DNA from 3 places in the Aliiglaciecola sp. NS0011-25 genome. Region 3 is predicted to be linked to each of the others. Evidence: predicted binding sites of a transcription regulator. Region 3 holds the regulator's gene; each other region holds the start of a gene.

Region 1 (3,292 bases), on a different contig from region 3:
GCCAATAAAGTGCATATGATTTTGGTGAATTCTGATTATTGTCAAATTATTGATTAACAATATCTGTTAAAACAAAAATAGCGTCTAAAAGACGCTATTTTGAGTTTAACTAATCATCATATGATGTCTAATTAATTTATAGTGCAGCCTTCAATTGCTCAGCTTTATCTGTCGCTTCCCAAGGAAACTCTTCGCGGCCAAAGTGACCGTAAGCAGCTGTCGCTTGATAGATAGGACGTTCAAGATCGAGCATTTTTATTAGGCCATAAGGACGAAGGTCAAAATTAGCTCTTACTAAATCGGTGAGTTTTTGATCTGAGATAACACCAGTACCAAAAGTTTCAATGCTAATTGATGTTGGTTCGGCTACGCCAATTGCATAAGAAACTTGGATTTCACAACGTTTAGCTAACCCTGCTGCAACTATATTCTTAGCCACATAACGACCGGCGTAAGCCGCTGAACGATCAACTTTAGAGGGATCTTTTCCTGAGAAACAGCCACCACCATGACGGGCCATGCCGCCATAAGTGTCGACTATTATTTTACGACCAGTCAATCCACAGTCACCCATTGGACCACCAATAACAAATCGACCTGTTGGGTTAATTAAAAATTTTGTTTTGGCAGACAACCACTTTTCAGGCAGCACGGGTTTGATAATTTCTTCCATAACGGCTTCTTGCAAATCAGCAGTACTGATTGAGTCACAATGTTGAGTTGACAATACAACTGCGTCTATGCCGACAGGTTGATTATTTTCATAGATAAAAGTGACTTGGCTTTTGGCATCAGGGCGCAACCAAGGCAACGAGTTGTTTTTTCTGACTTCTGCCTGACGTTTTACCAGACGATGGGAATAAGTAATTGGCGCAGGCATTAAAACATCGGTTTCATCACTGGCATAGCCAAACATCAAGCCTTGATCTCCCGCACCTTGCTCTTCTGGACGACTACGATCAACACCTTGATTAATATCTGGTGACTGTTTACCTATGGCGTTGAGCACTGCACATGAATCTGCGTCAAAACCCATATCTGAGTGGGTATAGCCAATTTCGCGAACGGTTTTGCGTGTCAATTCTTCAATGTCTACCCAAGCCGAGGTGGTCACTTCACCACCCACAAGTACCATTCCGGTTTTGACAAACGTCTCACAAGCCACACGGGCTTTAGGGTCTTGGGTTAAAATGGCATCTAACACTGCATCAGAGATTTGATCTGCAATTTTGTCTGGGTGCCCCTCAGAAACAGACTCTGAAGTAAAAAGATGTGATGTCATGTGTTTTTCCTTTCTTGAATTCGCTTAATAGATTCACGCCAAAAGTGATTTCTTATCGGCAATAGTTGCATTCTAATCATTATTTTCTAAAATACCAGTCTTTCCGTCTAGACGTCCAAATGGCTATATGTTCAGAATGGTTTCCACTTGTATGTACGTGAATTACCAGAAAAGGAATAGAACATAACCAAAAAAAGCATAATCAATAATGAATAAGCGTTGCAGTTCGGCGATGGCTGGTGGAAAATGTTCAACCCCAAAATGAATACAAGCAAATTAATCAATGTCATAGCCAATTTAGTTAGGCGTTGAGCATGCTTTTAGGCAATTATTTATAGCAGGAGACACCATGCCTTCACGTCGAGAACTAGCCAATGCCATTCGCGCTTTATCAATGGATGCGGTACAACAAGCTAATTCAGGTCACCCCGGAGCACCAATGGGAATGGCTGATATTGCACAAGTATTGTGGAGTGATTTTATGCACCACAATCCAGCTAACCCGAAATGGGCTAACCGTGACCGCTTCGTGTTGTCTAATGGTCATGGCTCGATGTTGATCTATTCTTTGTTGCATCTAACCGGTTACGACTTGCCAATTGAAGAATTAAAAAACTTTCGTCAATTGCATTCAAGAACTCCAGGTCACCCAGAGTATGGCTACGCACCTGGAGTTGAAACCACTACCGGTCCTTTAGGACAAGGTATTAGTAACGCTGTTGGTATGGCAATCGCTGAAAAAATGTTAGCAGCACAATTTAATCAACCTGAGTTTGATATTGTTGATCATTTCACCTATTGCTTTTTAGGTGATGGTTGTTTGATGGAAGGGGTTTCTCATGAAACTTGTTCACTTGCTGGAACTTTAGGTTTAGGTAAGTTGATCGCCTTTTGGGATGACAACGGTATTTCCATTGATGGTGAAGTAGAAGGTTGGTTTACTGACGATACTCCTGCTCGTTTTGAGTCTTATGGTTGGCACGTTATTGCTGACGTGGATGGACACGATCCTGAAGCCATCAATGCTGCAATCAAAGCTGCTAAAGCAGAAACTTCTAAACCCACCATGATTTGTTGTAAAACAGTCATCGGATTTGGTTCACCTAATAAATCAGGTAGCCACGATAGTCATGGTTCACCTTTAGGTCTTGATGAAGTTGAAGCAACCCGCAAAGAACTTAACTGGAACCATGCCCCTTTCGTTATTCCTGAAGATATCTACGCACAATGGGATGCGAAACAAACAGGTTTAGAGCTTGAGCAACAGTGGAATGGAAAGTTTGCTAAATACGCAGAAGCATATCCAGAGTTAGCCAGTGAGTTTACCCGTCGTTTAAATGGTGACTTACCTGCTGATTTCAGCGATAAAGCCGCCGCATATATTAAACAAACCCAAGAAAAAGCTGAAAACGTTGCGAGTCGTAAGTCTTCGCAAAATGCAATTGAAGCCTTTGCCAGTTTACTACCTGAAGTGGTTGGTGGTTCAGCCGATTTAGCCGGATCTAACCTAACATTGTGGTCTGGTTCAAAAGGTATTACCGCCGATGATGCCAGTGGCAACTATATTTTCTACGGCGTACGTGAATTTGGTATGAGCGCGATCATGAATGGTATTGGGCTGCATGGCGGCTTCAGAACTTATGGCGCAACCTTTTTAATGTTCATGGAATACGCTCGTAATGCTGTGCGTATGTCTGCGTTGATGGGAATTCCTAATATTTTCGTTTATACCCATGATTCCATTGGACAAGGGGAAGATGGTCCAACTCATCAACCTATTGAGCAAGTAGCGAATTTGCGTCTAACTCCAAATCTAACGACGTGGAGACCTTGTGATGGAGCTGAAACAGCTGTGGCTTGGAAAGCGGCAATTGAGCGCAAAGATGGACCATCAGCACTGGTATTCAGCCGTCAGGGTTTACCTGCACAATCTCGCAACGAGCAGCAACTTGCTGATATCGCCAAAGGTGGATATGTTTTGCTGGATTGTGATACGACACCTGAAATCAT
Region 2 (3,292 bases), on a different contig from region 3:
GTCCGCGATAAAGCACAGATAAATCGTTTGATTAAAGAACTAGTGAATCAGGAATTGGTGATCAAAAGCTGTAATGAAAATGATGGTCGTAGTCAAATTTTATCGTTATCTAGCCGCGGTAAAAAATTCATCGACAAATTTAATAAAATCGAAAAACAAGTGTTTGACACTATGCTCAAAGATATTGAACCTGACGAAGTAGCGAACTTTATTGAGCTGGCTAAAAAGTTTAAAAGTAACTTAAAATAAATGAAGTTAAGCCAAGTCCGCATAGAACAAGACGCAGGAATGCAAAGATAATTGTCAGAATGCAAAAGGCCAGCAAATTTGAAGTGACCCCATTAAGTTGGACTCATTTCTAAGCGGCAATCAAGGCCTGATTTCGATATTGTATCGGACTAAGGCCTTTCAAATTAGCAAAGGTGTCGTTAGATTAACTTTTCAAACGACGACGGCTTGCACCTATACCTGCAAATCTATTTGAGTGTTAGGCAAATGCTCGTCAGTGCGGCATTGTTCGAAGCTGAAGTGCTATTCGGTTACTTAATATAATAATGGATACCATGCCTCCCTAAACCAGCTTCCTTGTTATTAACAAGATTGCCAAACGAATAAAGCAAAGTGATGGTAATCATTTATCAGATTATACATTTATTGTTACCTGCGAACTCGCAGGTAACAATGGCTAGAATGTAAATTCGCGCTTATTTGATGGATTTTGCGATTCTTACTAAAGAAACATCGCAATCGGCATAGTTAGCGACGCCATTAGCGGTAGAACCGATTAATGCTTGAATGCCTTTTTTAGAATGAGTTCCTAGCATAATCAAGTCTGCTTTTCTTTTGATGGCTTCATTGCATATCAATTCATAAGGTTTACCTACCTTAATAATGCGATTCTTTTTAGGAATATTGAAGTCTGCACATAATTCTTCAATTTTTGGCGATATTTTGTCCTTCAATTCTTTCTGGTAATCCTTGGGCAATAACTTGTAGGGTAATACATGCATAACAATTAATTTGCTGCCGTAAAGACCTGCCATCTCAGCTGCTTTGGCTAATACGAGTTTTCCTTCTGTGGATGCTTCGATAGCACATAGGATAGTTTTATACATAATTGCTCCTTATTTGTTATCAATGTGAAGTCTTTCTAGTTCCTTATATTACTCACAATATAACTGTAAATATATGATGTAAATCAATATTAGCTAGTATTTGGGGCAGTGCTTAGAATACAACTAAAATTCGTTCAACGATAAATACCCATTGCTGGAGAAGAGAGCCATAACGCTTCTCATCTACAGCGGACTGTACGAGGCTAATATGAATGCTGTGATTGTTCCAAATCTGGATTAAATATTAGGGTGGGTTATTTATTTGACCAAATATGGGAGAAAAGCCCTATTCAATCCATTTAATTCTACCTTAGAGTAAATAGATCAGTATAAAACAATAACAAATCTCCCATTGACGGTTGACATATAGACGTCTATACGGCAAATTGAACCCCATGAAAACAATAATAAGCACCATCGGCATGATTATGATTACCACCTCAAATGAGTTGGTCGCTGGCTAGTGCGTAAAGAAATTTAAAAAAGCCCGCGACTCAAGCGGGCTTTTTGTTATTTACAGCAAAATTATATGCCACATTCACATGGTTGAAGTGCGAAATTAAAATGCGAATCTAAAGCAGCGGAACAGAAGTAAACAGGAGCAATAAATGAAGGTGTTGAAATTTGGTGGCTCTTCAATGGCTGACGCTAAACGGTATTTGTCAGTTAAAGACATCAGCTTAGCGAGCCATGAAGAAAACGGTGCAGCAGTGGTTCTATCAGCTCCCAAAGGGGTGACAAATGCATTGTCGTTGTTGTGTGAACAAGCAAGTGCGGGAAGCGACTTTGGCGAATTGTATGCCAAATTAGAAATGACATTAAATGGTATTGCCAGCGATTTAGCAGCCCAATTGCCTGCTTTTCGTAAAGCTCGTTTGAGCGGCTTTATTGACACGATTTTAGTCGAGTTGAAACAGCATTTAGATGGCATTCAGTTATTGCGTTGTGCTCCAGACCAAATTACCGCCAAAATTTTAAGTATGGGCGAATATGTGAGTGTGAATATTTTCAGTGAAATATTGAACTCCCTTGGCCAGAAAAACCACATTATTGATCCTGTAGATTACATTGTTGCCGAAGGTGAATATTTAGATAGTATCGCCGATGTTGCAGTGAGCAAAGCGCGCTTCTCGGATTTTGTTTACGATAAATCTGAAATCTTGATTATGCCAGGTTTTGTAGCGGTAAACGCCGAAGGCGAGAAAGTGACACTTGGACGCAATGGTTCAGACTATTCCGCCGCCATTCTTGCGGCCTGCTTAGACGCGGAATGTTGTGAAATATGGACCGATGTTGATGGGGTTTACAATGCGGATCCTAATCAAGTAGATGGTGCCGTGTTACTAGACAAACTAACCTATCAAGAAGCCATGGAATTGTCTTACTTTGGCGCAAAAGTTTTGCATCCAAAAACCATTGGTCCTATTGCTCAACATCACATTCCTTGTTTAATTCGTAACACCTTAAACCCTGCTGCTCCTGGGACATTAATTGGTAAAGAGTCCAGTGAAATTTGGACAAGCGTCAAAGGTATTTCTCATCTTGATGATATGACAATGTTCAATGTCGCCGGCCCCGGTATGAAAGGCATGGTTGGTATGGCTAGTCGTGTTTTTGAAGTAATGTCTAACGCGAATATTTCCATCAGCTTGATTACCCAGTCCTCGTCCGAGTACAGCATTAGCTTCTGTATTCACAGTAAAGACGCTGAAAAGGCACAAAATTTATTGGAAGATGCTTTTGCATTGGAACTGGCGAATAATTTGTTGGATCCAATTGAAGTAAGACATGAACTTGCGATTGTTACCCTTGTGGGTGACGGCATGCGCCATTCTAAAGGTTTAGCAGCTAAGTTTTTCAGTTCATTGGCTCAGGCTAGAGTGAACAATGTCGCTATTGCTCAAGGCTCTTCTGAGCGATCAATCTCTACAGTAATTGAAAAAAATCGAGCTAAAGAGGCAGTGAAAGTTGTGCATCAGAATTTTTTCTCAAATTCCCACTCCATTGATATTTTCCTTGTGGGGTGCGGCAATGTAGGAAAAGAGTTATTGCAGCAAATGGCCCGTCAACAACAACCCTTGTTTGAACGCGGAATTAGTTTAAAAGTGTACGGTATCGCCAATAGTCGCAAGTTACTATTGCAAGCTGGCGGTATTGATTTACACAGTAGTTGGCAA
Region 3 (3,292 bases):
TTTGTGCACGAACGCCTAATAAATGACAAATTGCGTAGCTTAATTCACTTCTGTTTAGAGTATAAAAATGGAAGTCTCGTATTCCTTCTTTGGCTAATACTTTGACTGTATCCATTGCGATGCTTGCACCCATTAGATTTCGAGTTGTCTGATCGTCTTGAGCTAAGCCATCGTACATTTTGTGTAACCAGTTAGGTACGTGCACGTTGGTAAATCCGGCAAAGCGTTTAAGAGTTTGATAATTTGTCACAGGTAATATGCCCGGTACAATATCTAAATCTATACCCGCCGCCGCAGCACGGTCTCGAAAGCGTAAAAATACCTCTGCATCAAAGAAAAATTGACTAATTGCTTGGGTGGCTCCTGCTTCCGCTTTACGTTTCAGGTTAAGCAAATCGAACTGCGCATTGGGCGCTTCAGGGTGTTTCTCAGGATAAGCTGCAACAGAAATATCAAAATCGGCTACGTCTTTTAGCAAAGCGACTAAGTCTGATGCGTACATTTCGGTTTTTTCAGTACCTGCTGGTAGATCGCCTCTTAGTGCAACGATTCGTCTAATACCTGACTGCCAATAATCTTTGGCTATCTGGATTAGTTCTTCTCTACCTGCGTCTACGCATGTTAAATGGGGGACAGCTGGCACACCAGTTTCACTTTGAATCCGTTTAACCACGTCATGAGTCCGGTCTCTTTCACCACTGTTGGCACCATAAGTTACCGACATATAGGCTGGCTTCAATGGCGCTAGACGCTCAACTGATTTCCAAAGTGTTTGTTCCATTTGTTCCGTTTTAGGCGGGAAAAATTCAAAAGAAACATTGATATCGCTTAACTCAGACAGCGATTGATTTAGCGACTCAATACCTTGTGCGTAAGAGACCATGCTGTACTCCAATATGTAAAATAATAATAATACCAATCTATTTTCTGTTAGTACTTTTACGTACAATTTGGTATTAGCCGTTTAGACGTCTAAACTAAACTGAGAATGATAAGCCGTCAAGATGTTTAGACATCTAATAGACTTGAGGTTAGACTTTCATCTTATAAGAAAGATAAAAGAGCAACAGTATGGCAAAGTGGAACGGAAAATACATACATCCCTACGCTGAACACGGTAAAAAAAGTGAACTCGTAAAAAAAGTAACAGTTTCAATCCCGTTAAAGGTTTTGAAGGTCCTTACGGATGAGCGAACTCGTCGACAGGTAAATAATTTAAGGCATGCAACAAATTCAGAGCTGTTGTGTGAGGCTTTCTTGCACGCTTTTACTGGACAGCCACTCCCTGACGATGACGATCTTCGCAAAGACAATCCCAATCGAATTCCTAAAGAGGCTCGAGAGTTAATGGAAGCAATGGGTCTAGAAGTGAAGGAAATTGACGACTGATTTAAATTAGCCGTTACACTAACTATGTTATGCTTTCAATTGCATCAATCCACAATTGTAAAATCCCATTATTGGTGCAAAAATAGTCAATATTCGAGTGAGTTTCATGATTTATTCATCTTTGTGCATTAGTCTCGCTTTGGCAGGTAGATTGCATTGAGAACATTAGTTGTTTAATTAAAAAATTAACTAAATGAATAAATAGTCATATAGATATCGCTAATTGAGGACAAGTTAACATGGTAAAAACACCGCGTATCCCGCGCAATACAATGAATGACCATAGTCACGAGTGGGCTCAGAAGCGTCGGGAATACCTTACCGAACAAACAGGCACGGAACTGCCACATACTGGACATTTTTCTATCGACCCAGAAGCGCTCCCTGGAAATATTGAAAATTTCATAGGCGTCGTGCAGATGCCGGTGGGAATTGCCGGTCCTGTCCAGGTGAATGGTGAATATGCGAATGGCTTATTTCATGTCCCCTTAGCGACAACTGAAGGTACTTTAGTTGCAAGTTACAGCCGAGGCATGCGAGTTATAAATGAGTGTGGTGGCGTCAATACGACAGTTGTTGAACAGTTTATGCAACGAGCCCCCGCGTTTATTTTTGCCAACGCTAGAGAAGCTCGTGAATTCGGCAAGTGGATAGATGAACACTTCTTAGAAATTAAAGCGGCAGCTGAAACAACGACTAGTATTGGTAAGCTAGAACACATCATGCAGTGGTCTGTTTCAAAAACACGTTATTTACGTTTTAACTACACCACTGGCGATGCCGCTGGACAAAATATGGTGGGTAAAGCAACCCTTGCTGCTTGCGAATGGATAGTGGCGAATTATCCTGAAAAGTGTGAATACCTATTATCGGGTAATATGGATACTGATAAAAAGCATTCCCACCTGAACATGTTGCACTCTCGTGGTAAACGAGTAATCGCTGAAATCGTTCTTAAAAAAGACGTGCTTAAAAAGATCATGAAAGTCGATACCAAAATGTTGGCTCGGGCTACTGTGTTGGCTAATACCGGCGCGTTGATGGCTGGGGCTGCATACAACGGTCCACATTCGGCGAATGGAATTGCATCGATATTTATTGCCACAGGGCAAGATGAAGCCAATGTGGTGGAGTCTCATGCAGGTTTACTTTCCCATGAACTTTTGGATAACGGCGATTTTTACCTTTCTGTTACCTTGCCGTCGTTAATTGTTGCAACTTATGGTGGCGGAACGGGCTTACCGACTCAAAAAGAGTGTCTTGAACTGATGGATTGTTATGGCACAGGTAAAGCCAACAAGTTCGCAGAGATCGTTGCCGCAACGGTATTAGCTGGAGATATTTCTTTGGCTTGTGCGGTTATTGGCGGGCATTGGGTCAGTAGTCACGATAAATTTGGTCGCAACAGAGACTAGGTTATATTCAAGTATTCAGATCACCTCGCGATGGGGTGGTCATGAATTTTCTGCTATTGACTTTTAATTCTAGCCATTAAATACACATCCGTTAATTCTCCGTTTCTAAATGCGTAATTTTGCGCAGTCCCTTCAATTTTAAAGCCAAATTTTTTATAAAGCGCAATGGCACTATCATTATCTGTATACACTTCTAGTTCGATACGGGTGACGGCCAACCAATTTTCAAGTAAATCAATTGCAGCTTTAAGTAATTGACTACCGTAACCTTGATTACTTTTGCTAGGTACCACCGCCATGCCGATATTTGCTGCGTGTTTACGTCTATTATTAGTACATACTTCTATGCCTATCTGAGCAACGATTTGCGCATGCTCTGTGACAACTAAACTATAGAAATTATCTGGCTTGTCGCCTAAAAATGCCTCCCAGCTATCCAACGAAGGGTAGGGTAACTGAAGCGTGTTGGCGTAGTTTATAGTTTGTTC

Evidence for each region. The regulator MetJ, encoded in region 3, represses methionine synthesis genes. The targets are predictions, from matches to a motif close to TAGACGTCTAGACGTCTA.
Region 1: a site for MetJ is predicted at 1,383-1,400, ahead of metK (methionine adenosyltransferase). Genes of this name have one in related genera too.
Region 2: a site for MetJ is predicted at 1,483-1,500, ahead of thrA (bifunctional aspartate kinase/homoserine dehydrogenase I). Genes of this name have one in related genera too.

What each region holds. Positions count from the first base shown of each region.
Region 1 is NZ_BAABWR010000003.1:59,150-62,441, reverse strand. Features, by position in the region: gene ABWV72_RS03375 (hypothetical protein) at 1-57, shown strand, start outside; gene metK (methionine adenosyltransferase) at 137-1,282, opposite strand; gene tkt (transketolase) at 1,632-3,292, shown strand, end outside.
Region 2 is NZ_BAABWR010000003.1:101,790-105,081, reverse strand. Features, by position in the region: gene ABWV72_RS03575 (MarR family winged helix-turn-helix transcriptional regulator) at 1-249, shown strand, start outside; gene ABWV72_RS03570 (universal stress protein) at 705-1,115, opposite strand; gene thrA (bifunctional aspartate kinase/homoserine dehydrogenase I) at 1,724-3,292, shown strand, end outside.
Region 3 is NZ_BAABWR010000001.1:245,172-248,463, reverse strand. Features, by position in the region: gene metF (methylenetetrahydrofolate reductase) at 1-883, opposite strand, end outside; gene metJ (met regulon transcriptional regulator MetJ) at 1,072-1,389, shown strand; gene ABWV72_RS01100 (hydroxymethylglutaryl-CoA reductase) at 1,629-2,804, shown strand; gene ABWV72_RS01095 (GNAT family N-acetyltransferase) at 2,858-3,292, opposite strand, start outside.